One region of the Bradyrhizobium sp. CCBAU 25338 genome, then DNA from elsewhere that is predicted to be linked to it. Evidence: riboswitches for the same ligand, from Rfam matches in the RefSeq annotation. Region 1 holds a riboswitch; the other holds the start of a gene.
The links. Region 1 has a riboswitch for glycine ahead of gcvT (glycine cleavage system aminomethyltransferase GcvT). Riboswitches for the same ligand answer to the same signal wherever they lie in the genome.
Positions count from the first base shown of each region.

Region 2: it holds a riboswitch for glycine, as region 1 does, so the genes downstream of both, ACM42_RS34890 (D-amino acid dehydrogenase) here and gcvT (glycine cleavage system aminomethyltransferase GcvT) in region 1, are expected to answer to the same signal.

Region 1 is NZ_LFKY01000043.1:408,638-414,027, forward strand. Features, by position in the region: gene ACM42_RS35615 (cyclic nucleotide-gated ion channel) at 1-782, opposite strand, end outside; gene alaS (alanine--tRNA ligase) at 789-3,467, opposite strand; glycine riboswitch at 3,691-3,779, shown strand; gene gcvT (glycine cleavage system aminomethyltransferase GcvT) at 3,926-5,074, shown strand; gene gcvH (glycine cleavage system protein GcvH) at 5,085-5,390, shown strand, end outside.
Region 2 is NZ_LFKY01000043.1:269,676-275,065, reverse strand. Features, by position in the region: gene ACM42_RS34905 (ABC transporter ATP-binding protein) at 1-549, opposite strand, end outside; gene ACM42_RS34900 (ABC transporter permease) at 656-1,543, opposite strand; gene ACM42_RS34895 (ABC transporter permease) at 1,563-2,504, opposite strand; gene ACM42_RS34890 (D-amino acid dehydrogenase) at 2,683-3,984, opposite strand; glycine riboswitch at 4,054-4,172, opposite strand; glycine riboswitch at 4,176-4,280, opposite strand; gene ACM42_RS34885 (M20/M25/M40 family metallo-hydrolase) at 4,462-5,390, opposite strand, start outside.

The DNA of each region.
Region 1 (5,390 bases):
ACGAAATCGCGCCGCTTCACCTCTTCGGCGAATGCGGTCGAGATGATCGCGACCGGCAGCGCGATCATGGCAAAGCCGGCGACGATGGCGAAGGTGGAGACGAACTTGCCGAGCGGCGTCACCGGCACGACGTCGCCATAGCCAACCGTGCCGAGCGTGACGATCGCCCACCACATCGCCTGTGGAATGGTGCCGAGCTTGTCGGGCTGCACGTCGCGCTCGATGGCGTAGAGCAGCGAGGCAAAGGTCAGCACCGCGCCGATCAGGATGACGATGCAGCCAATCAGCGCCCGCCGCTCGGCATGCACGGCGGCGAGCAGCGAGCGCATCGCCGGCGAATAGCGGATCAGCTTGAAGAACGGCAGCACGCCGAGCGCGGCCAGCGTCGCATGCCCGCCGGTGGCGAGCACGATTGCCGCGGGCAGGAACGCCATCAGATCGATGATGCCGAGCGCGGAAAAGGCGTAGCTGAGCCGGTCGGCCAGCGCGGAGCCCTTGCGCTGGGTGTGCCCCGCCACCGTCCACAGCCGCGCCGCGTATTCCAGCGCGAACACGATCACGGACAGGACGGTGATGCCCGCGAACAGCGTGCCGAACTGCGCATCGAGCTCCGGCAGCGAGGCGAGGATCATCGCGGCCACATTGAGCACGATGACCCCGATGATCAGCTGGATGAAGCGCGACCCGACCGAATAGGCCAGCGGATCGTGCTCCAGCAAATCGTAGAGGCGATCCCGAAATTCGGGATCGCGAAGCCCACGTCCTCGCGGAACGGGGGCCATTGCGACTTAAGCGCCCGCCATCGCTTTTTCGATCGCGGTGAGCGCGGCCGCCGCCTTGGCGCCATCGGGACCGCCGGCCTGGGCCATGTCGGGCCGGCCGCCGCCGCCCTTGCCGCCGAGCGTTTCGGAGGCGATGCGCACGAGGTTCACGGCGTTGAAGCGCGCGGTGAGGTCCTGCGTGACGCCGACCACCACACCGGCCTTGCCGTCCTCGGTGACGCCGACGATGGCGACGACGCCCGAGCCGATCTGCTTCTTGCCGTCGTCGGCGAGGCTCTTGAGATCCTTCATCTCGATGCCCTCCACGGCACGTGCCATCAGCTTGACGTCACCGACCTCGCGCACGCCGGCCGCGGCGCCGTTGCTGGCTGCGGCGCCGCCGCCCATCGCGAGCTTCTTGCGGGCGTCGGACAGCTCGCGCTCGAGCTTCTTGCGCTCCTCCATCAGCGCGGCGATGCGGGCCGGCACTTCGTCGATCGAGGTACGCAGCTCGTTCGCCGCGGTCTTCGCCAGCGCCATAGTGTCGTTGGCGTGCCTGCGCGCGTAATTGCCGGTCAGCGCCTCGATGCGGCGCACGCCCGAGGCGACCGCGCTCTCGCCCGTCAGCGTGATCAGGCCGATATCGCCGGTGCGCTTGACGTGGGTGCCGCCGCAGAGCTCGACCGACCAGCCGAGCGCGTTGGCGCCGCGCTCGCGCGCGGTCCTGCCCATCGAGACGACGCGGACCTCGTCGCCGTATTTCTCGCCGAACAGCGCGCGTGCACCGGCCTCGCGGGCCTCGTCCACGCCCATGATCCGCGTGGTGACCTCGTCGTTCTCCAGCACAACGTCGTTGGCGATGTCCTCGATGCGGGACAGCTCCTCCGCCGTGATCGGCTTCGGATGCACGAAGTCGAAGCGCAGGCGGTCGGGCGCGACCATCGAGCCGCGCTGGGCGATGTGGTCGCCGAGCACCTGGCGCAGCGCCTCGTGGATGAGATGCGTCGCCGAGTGATGGGCGCGGATCGAGGAGCGCCGCGAATGATCCACCTCGAGCTGCAGCGCGGTGCCGAGCCTGATTTCGCCGCTCTCCACCGTGCCGACATGGACGAAGAGATCGCCGAGCTTCTTCTGCGTGTCGGTGACGCGGAACTTGACGCCGCCCTCACCCGAGAGCACGCCGGTGTCGCCGACCTGGCCGCCAGACTCCGCATAGAACGGCGTCTGGTTGAGCACGATCGCGCCCGTCTCGCCGGCCTTGAGGCTGGCGACTTCATGGCCGTCCTTCACCAGCGCGGACACCACGCCTTCGGCGCTCTCGGTCTCGTAGCCCAGGAATTCGGTCGCACCCAGCTTCTCGCGCAGCGGGAACCAGATCGCCTCGGAAGCCGCCTCGCCCGAGCCCTTCCAGGACTCGCGCGCCTTCACTTTCTGCCGCTCCATCGCATCCGTGAACGCCGCCTGGTCGACGCCGATGCCGCGCGACTTCAGCGCGTCCTGCGTCAGGTCCAGCGGGAAGCCGTAGGTGTCGTAGAGCGTGAAGGCGACGTCGCCGTCGAACATGTCGCCCTTCTTCAGGCCCGCGCTCTTCTCGTCGAGAATGGCGAGGCCGCGCGACAGCGTCTTGCGGAAGCGGGTCTCTTCCAGCCGCAGCGTTTCCTCGATCAGCTTTTCGGCGCGCATCAGCTCGGGGTAGGCCTGGCCCATCTCGCGGACCAGCGCCCAGACCAGCCGATGCATCAGCGGCTCCTTGGCGCCCAGCAGCTGCGCATGGCGCATGGCGCGGCGCATGATCCGGCGCAGCACGTAGCCGCGGCCCTCGTTCGAGGGCAGCACGCCGTCGGAGACGAGGAAGGCCGAGGAGCGCAGATGGTCGGCGATGACGCGGAACGAGGCCACGGTCTGCTCGTTCGGCCCGGTGCCGAGCGCGGACGCCGTCGCATCGATCAGGTTGCGGAACAGGTCAGTCTCGAACACGCTCTCGACGCCCTGGAGGATGCAGGCCATGCGCTCCAGGCCCATGCCGGTGTCGATCGAGGGACGCGGCAGCGGCTGGCGCTCCTCCTTCGTCACCTGCTCGAACTGCATGAACACGAGATTCCAGAATTCGAGGAAGCGGTCGCCGTCCTCCTCCGGCGAGCCCGGAGGCCCGCCCCAGATGTGCTCGCCGCGGTCGATGAAGATCTCCGAGCACGGGCCGCACGGGCCGGTGTCGCCCATCGCCCAGAAATTGTCCGAGGTCGGGATGCGGATGATGCGGTCGTCGGAGAAGCCGGCGATCTTCTTCCACAGGCCCGCCGCCTCGTCGTCGGTGTGATAGACCGTGACCAGCAGCTTGTCCTTCTTCAGCCCGAACTCGGCGGTGATCAGCTTCCAGGCGAGCTCGATCGCGCGTTCCTTGAAATAGTCGCCGAACGAGAAGTTGCCGAGCATCTCGAAGAAGGTGAGATGGCGCGCGGTGTAGCCGACATTGTCGAGGTCGTTGTGCTTGCCGCCGGCGCGTACGCATTTCTGCGAGGTGGTGGCGCGCTGATAGGGCCGCTTCTCCACGCCGGTGAAGACGTTCTTGAACTGCACCATGCCGGCATTGGTGAACATCAACGTGGGGTCGTTGCGCGGCACCAATGGCGAGGACGGCACGATCTCGTGGCCGTTCTCGGCAAAGAAGTTCAGAAAGGTCGACCTGATCTCGTTGACGCCGCTCATGTTCATCCAATCGGGTGTGCTTGGACCCGCTTCCTGCCATCCAAACCGGAGGTTAGGGCTGATATCTGCGGGCCAAAGCGCTTTTAGACAAGGCCTGCTTCAGTGTCCAGAAACTGTGCAAGGAGATCAGAGGGTTGCCGCAGGCGCGCAATCCCGGTTGAAAAGGCGAAACCGCCGCGTTGACAGGCTTGGCCGCCCTGTGGTCTGTAACCATCTATATCGTACGGCCACGTCGGGAGAGACCGGCTTTACTGCCGGCGCCGAAGGAGCAACCGCCCCGGAAACTCTCAGGCAAAAGGACCGCGTGGCTTTGACAGCATCTGGAAAGAGGCGCCGACGGGCCTAAGAACCCGGGTGGCACCCGCCGACGGGATAATACTCTCAGGCACAGCGACAGATGGGGCTTCGACTGGTTGGCCCGGGGAATCGTCCCCGGGGAACCGCCGAGGACCCCTGTGATGCCAGTACCCGCCGACCAGAAATCTCTCCGACATACGCCCCTCCACGCCCTGCATGTGTCCCTCGGCGGCAAGATGGTGCCGTTCGCTGGCTATGATATGCCCGTGCAGTACCCCGCGGGGGTGCTGAAGGAGCACCTCCATACGCGAGCCGCGGCCGGCCTGTTCGACGTCTCCCATATGGGGCAGCTCGCGCTGCGGCCGAAGTCGGGCAAGGTCGAGGACGCCGCCCGCGCGCTGGAACGGCTGGTGCCGCAGGACATCGTGGCGATTGCACCGGGCCGGCAGCGCTACGCCCAGTTCACCAATGCGGAAGGCGGGATTCTCGACGATCTCATGGTCGCCAATTTCGGCGACCACCTGTTCCTGGTCGTCAACGCCGCCTGCAAGGAAGCGGACGAGGCGCATCTGCGCGCGCACCTCGCGGACGATTGCGTCATCGATTCTCTGGCCGACCGCGCGCTGATCGCGCTGCAGGGCCCGAAGGCGGAAGCGGCGCTGGCGAAATTGTGTGCAGGGGCGCCGTCCATGACATTCATGGATTCCGGCCCGCAAGAGGTGGCCGGCCTCAAGTGCTTCGTCTCGCGCTCCGGCTATACCGGCGAGGACGGGTTCGAGATCTCGGTCCCCGCGGCCGATGCGGAGCGTCTGGCAAAAACGCTGCTCGAAAACCCGGACGTGCTGCCGATCGGCCTGGGCGCCCGCGACAGCCTGCGGCTCGAAGCCGGGCTCTGCCTCTACGGCCACGACATCGACACCGCGACCACGCCGGTCGAGGCCGCGCTGGAATGGTCGGTGCAGAAGAGCCGTCGCAGCGGCGGGATGCGCGCCGGCGGCTTTCCCGGCGCCGGGAAGATCCTCGCGCATTTCGATAACGGCGCGTCCCGCCGCCGCGTCGGCCTGCTCGCCCTGGGCCGCGCGCCGGTGCGCGAGGGCGCGCTGCTGTTTGCGGATCAGGCCGGCGGCGAGCCGATCGGAAAGGTCACATCGGGCGGTTTCGGCCCGAGCCTGAATGCGCCGGTCGCGATGGGCTACGTGCCCACGAATTTGAGCGCGCTCGGCACCAAACTCTTCGCCGAGGTGCGCGGCCAGCGCCTGCCGCTCGCTGTCGCCGCCATGCCCTTCGTGAAAAACACCTACAAACGCTGAGGACAAGACAATGACCACGACGCTGTACACCTCCGACCACGAATGGCTCGCGATCGACGGCGATACCGCCACGGTCGGCATCACCGACTACGCCCAGCAGCAGCTCGGCGACGTCGTGTTCGTCGAATTGCCCAAGGTCGGCCGGAGCTTGAAGAAGGCCGAAGCCGCCGCCGTCGTGGAATCGGTGAAGGCCGCCTCCGACGTCTACGCGCCTGTTACAGGCGAAGTGCTCGAGGCGAACGAGGCGCTTGCCGCCGAGCCGGCGCTGGTGAACTCGGATGCGCAAGGCAAAGCCTGGTTCTTCAAGATCAAGATT
Region 2 (5,390 bases), 140 kb from region 1:
CGGCTCGTCGGCAATGAGGAGCTTCGGCTCCAGCACCAGCGCCATCGCGATCATGATGCGCTGGCGCTGGCCTCCGGAGAGGCGGTGCGGATAGGAGGCGAAGATGCGCTCGACCTGGGGCAGGTGGACCTGCTCCATCATGTCGAGGATACGCTTCTTCCGGGCTTTCCCGTCGAGATCGGTATGCGCGCGCAGCACTTCGTCGATCTGGCGGCCGACCGGCACCACCGGATTGAGCGCGGTCATCGGCTCCTGGAAGATCATGGCCATCTTGGTCGCGCGAAGCTGGCGCAGGCGGCGGTCGGTCGCGGTGAGCAGCTCCTCGCCGACCAGCTTGATGCTGCCGCCGGTGGGAACCAGCGTGCCCTTCGGCAAGAGGCCCATCGTGGTGAGCGACGTCACCGACTTGCCCGAGCCGCTTTCGCCGACGAGGCACAGCGTCTCGCGCTCGCGCACCTGGATCGAGATGCCGTCGATGATGTTCACGCCCTTCGGCTTCTTGCCGATGGAAACGACGAGGTTGTTGATGTCGAGGATGGTGTTGGTCATGCAATGTCTCCAACGTCGTTCCGGGGCGCGCGGAAGCGCGAACCCGGAACCTCGAGGTTCCGGGTTCGGTGCTTCGCACCGCCCCGGAACGACGGAGTAAAGGATTTCACTTCCCCTCCCGCTGCTTCATGCGCGGATCGAGTGCGTCGCGGGCGGCGTCGCCGATCAGGTTGATGCTGAGGATGGCGATCGAGAGCAAGAGGCCCGGCCAGAAGATCAGCGACGGCTTGATCTGGAAATACTGGCGGCCCTCGGCCATGATGTTGCCCCAGGTCGGCGTCTCCGGCGAGATGCCGGCGCCGAGGAAGGAGAGGATGGCCTCGGTCAGAATGGCGCTCGCGCAGACATAGGTGCCCTGGACGATCAGCGGCGCGATCGTGTTCGGCATCAGGTGGCGCCACATGATCTTCGGCAGGCTGGAGCCAACCGAGATCGCGGCCTCGACGTAGGGTTCCTCGCGCGCCGACAACACGACCGAGCGAACCAGTCGCGCCACGCGCGGGATCTCCGGAATCGTGATCGCGATCAGCACGGTCCAGAGGCTGGCGCCGGACAGCGACACCACGGCGATCGCGAGCAGGATGCTCGGCATCGCCATCAGGCCGTCCATGACGCGCATCAGGACGGAATCGACCAGCTTGAAGAAGCCGGAGACGAGGCCGATCGCGAGTCCGATGGCGATCGACAGGATCGCCGAGCCGATGCCGATCAGAAGCGAGATGCGGCCGCCATAGATCACGCGCGACAACAGGTCGCGGCCGTAGGCGTCGGTGCCAAGCAGGAATTGTGTGGAGGAGGGCTTGAGCCGCTGCGACGGCGCGAGCTGGATCGGATCATGCGGCGCGATCAGCGGCGCGAGGATCGAGACCACCACGACCAGCGTGAGCAGGACCGTCGCAGTCGCAATGATGGGCGTCGAGGTGAGGAATCCGAATCGCGGCCGCAGCGGCGACGTGATCGGAATGGACGACTGGGGAAGGGTATCGACCGACATTTGTATCCTTATCCTTGCCTCAGTACCGGATCCGGGGATCGAGCAGGGTGTAGGCGACGTCGATGAGAAGATTGACGACGACATAGATCAGCGACGTCAGCAGGATCATCGCCTGGATCACCGGATAGTCGCGCGCCAGCACCGCATCAACGGTGAGGCGGCCGATGCCGGGGATGTTGAACACGCTCTCGGTGACGACGACGCCGGAGATCAAGAGCGCGAAGCCGGTGCCGATCACGGTGATCACGGGGACCGCGGCGTTGCGCAGTGCATGGCGCATCATCACCGCGACCTCGTTGATGCCTTTGGCGCGCGCGGTACGGACATAGTCCTCGCCGAGCACGTCGAGCATCGCCGCGCGCGTCATGCGCGCGATCAGGGCGATGTAGATGAAGGAGAGTGCGCAGGTCGGCAGGATGATACGCTCGAAGAACGGCCCGAAGCCGTTCGAGATGCTGCGGAAGCCCTGCACCGGCACCCAGCGCAGGTCGATGGCGAAGATCTGGATCAGGAGATAGCCGACCACGAACACCGGCACCGAGAAGCCGAGCACGGACAGGCCCATCACGAAGCGGTCGATCCAGGTGCCGTGCTTCCAGGCCGCGACCACCCCCAAGGGAACCGCGACGATGACTGCGAGGATGATGGTCGACAGCGCGATCGAGATCGACGGCTCGACGCGCTGGCCGATCATCTTCATCACCGGCAGGTTGGAGATCAGCGAGGTTCCGAGGTCGCCGTGCAGCAGCTTGTTCACCCAGGTGATGAACTGCACGATCAGGGGCTCGTTCAGGCCGAGCGAGGTGCGGATGCGCTCGAGCCGTTCCGGCGTCGCGTTGTCGCCGGCGAGAATCGCGGCGGGATCGCCCGGCGTCAGCCGCAGAAGCAGGAACACGAACAGCGCGACGACGCCCATCACGGGCACCGCGGCCAGAACGCGTCGAATAAGATAACCCAGCATGCACTTATCTCCGGCTACGGAACGTGTGGAACATCAAGGCTCCCGTGAACTCTGTCGTGTCTATCATGCCTAACACTTGGGCTGGAAAGGCCGCCCGGAGACGCCGTCCTCTTAGGGCAAATTGTGTGCCAAGGGCTGCGCCGTAGCAAGAGGCCGGCATGTCCCCAATATCGACCACTCAGGATGCATGTCGCAGTTCATGCTCAACCCCAAGTGAAGGTGTCGTCGGTGGAGCGTTGAGGCCGCGCCAGCCGTCGATGGTCTGGGCGATCATCTGCGCCGTCGCCGCCGACAGAGTCCAGCCGAGATGGCCGTGGCCGGTGTTGAAGAACACGCCTGGTATCCGCCCTGCGCGCACGACCGGCATCATGTTCGGCATCATCGGGCGCAGCCCGGCCCACGGCACGACGCGCGACGTTTCGACGGCGGGGAAGTTGTTGCGTACCCATTCGATCAGCGGTTGCACGCGGTCGGCGCGGATGTCGCGGTTGAAGTCGTTGAATTCGGCGGTGCCGGCGACGCGAAAACGATCGGCGCCGAGCCGGCTGGTGACGATCTTGGCGGCCTCGTCGAGCAGGCTCACCGTCGGGGTGGCGTTGCGGCTTTCGGCGCTGTCGAGCTGCACGGTGATCGAGTATCCCTTGACCGGATAGACGTTGACGCGGTCCTCGAGCAGGGCGGCGAAGTGACGGCTGGCAACGCCCGCGCAGACCACGACGCCGTCCGCGTTCAGTGCGCCGCGCGCGGCCGCGACGGCATCGCTCGCGGCCAGATCGGCCCAGCCGATGACGAAGCCGCTGCCGGCACGTGCGATCGAATCGATATTGGCCTCGTGGATGAAGGTCGCGCCACGCCGCTTGCAGGCTTCCGCCAGCCCGCGGGTGAACTTGTGGATATCGCCGGTCGCATCCGACGGCGTGTAGAAGCCGCCATAATAGTCCTTGCGCAGTGTCGGCTCGATCGCGCGGATTTCCTCCGACGTCACCGGGCGGCGGTCGAGGCCGCCTTCCTGCAGCAGCGTGTTGACGCGCAGACCGGATTCGAATCCGGCCTTGTCACGATAGATGTGGAGGATGCCGCGGCGTTCGAGATCGAAGTTGATCCCTTCGCGTGCCGCGATGTCGAACAGATACCTGCGCGCTTCGATCGCGAGCCGCGTGGTCTCGATGGTGTTGGCGCGGTAGTTGCCGATGTTGGCGACGAACTCGCTCATCCACGAATATTTGTGCCAGTTCGGCCGCGGGTTCATCAGCAGCGGCGCGTCGCGCCGGAACATCCAGCGCAAGCCCTTCAGGATCGTCGCGGTGCTGTTCCACACTTCGGCGTTCGATGCGGAGAGCTGCCCGCCGTTGGCGAAGGACGTCTCCATCGCGGCGTAGCGGTGCTTGTCGAGCACGGTCACCTTGTAGCCGCGTTCGAGCAGGGCATAGGCGGTCGTGACGCCGGTGATGCCGGCGCCGATGATGGCAATATGGGTCATGGCTAGGTTCGGGGCTCCCGTGAGTTAGAGTCGGCTGACCGCCGGCCGAAAGGCCGTTGGCGGCGCCCCATCTGTCACGGTTACCTGAGAGCTTGATCCGGCGCGCCACCTCTATCGAGGTCTTGCGACGGACTATCCCCTTCGGTGGACGTCACGACTGCCTGAAATCGCGTCGCCTCTCTCCAGATCGTCCTGACGAAACGGTCCTTTTGCCTGAGAGTTTCCGGGGCGGTTGCTCCGTCGGCGCCGCAACGAAAGCTGAAAGCCTTCGCCGCGATCTCTCCCGCATCATCGCGTGGACGGCCGAGCAGTACGATACGCCTCATTTTTAGACAAGGCTAAATTTCGACCGCGACTGCCGACGTATTGTGCAGTGCAAAGCCCGCCTCGTCGTCCCGGGGCGATGCGAAGCATCGAACCCGGGACCTCGAGATTCCGGGTTCGATGCTGTCGCATCGCCCCGGAATGACGAATTCACTATTCCAACGTCGCCAGCAATCCCGCCATCAGCCGGCCGCGCTCGACCAGGCTATCCACTTCGATGAACTCCTCCAGCGTGTGGCCATTGCCGCCGCGCACACCGAGGCCATCGAGCGTGGGGATTCCCATCGCGCCGGTGAAGTTGCCGTCGGAGCCGCCGCCGGAGCTAGCGTGCGGTAATTCCGCGCCGAGCGATTTGGCGATGCCGTGCGCCTTCTCATAGAGCGCCATGGTACCGGCATCCGGCTCCCAAACCGGACGCGTCACGCCGCGCGTGACCTTGAACGTGACGTCGTTGCTGGTGCCCGACAGCGCCAGCATCCGCTCGACACCGCGGTCGAGATCGGCCTGACGCTTGGCCATGGAGAGCGCTTCACCCGTTGCGGTCGTCGCAACGCAATTGACCCATTGTCCGCCGTGGACGACGCCGACCGAGAAGGTGCAGTCCTCCGTCGTCATCGCGTCGATCGCGAGGATCTGCCGCGCCATCTCGCGGATCGCCGAGCGTCCGGCCGACAACGTGGCGCCGGCGTGGCTCGGCCGTCCCGTCGCTTCGAGATTGAAGCGCGCGATGGCGTAGCGTCCGGTCGTGACGCCGTTGTCGGCGCGGCCGGGCTCCGGCACCAGCACGTATTTATTGCGCGCAGCTTCCGCCTCGATGATGTCCCGCGTCGAAGGCGTGCCGACTTCCTCATCCGGCGTGAACAGCACGGTGATCGGCAGCGGTGTGGTGAACGACGCGCGCGCCAGTTGCCGGATCGCTTCCAGCGAGAGGTAATTGCCGCCCTTCATATCGTAGATGCCGGGGCCGTAGCACTTGTTGCCCTCGCGCCGCCATTTCAGCTTCTCGATGGTGCCGACCGGATGAACGGTATCCATGTGTCCGGCGATCAGGATGCCCGGCTCGCCCTGCTTGGGATGAGGAA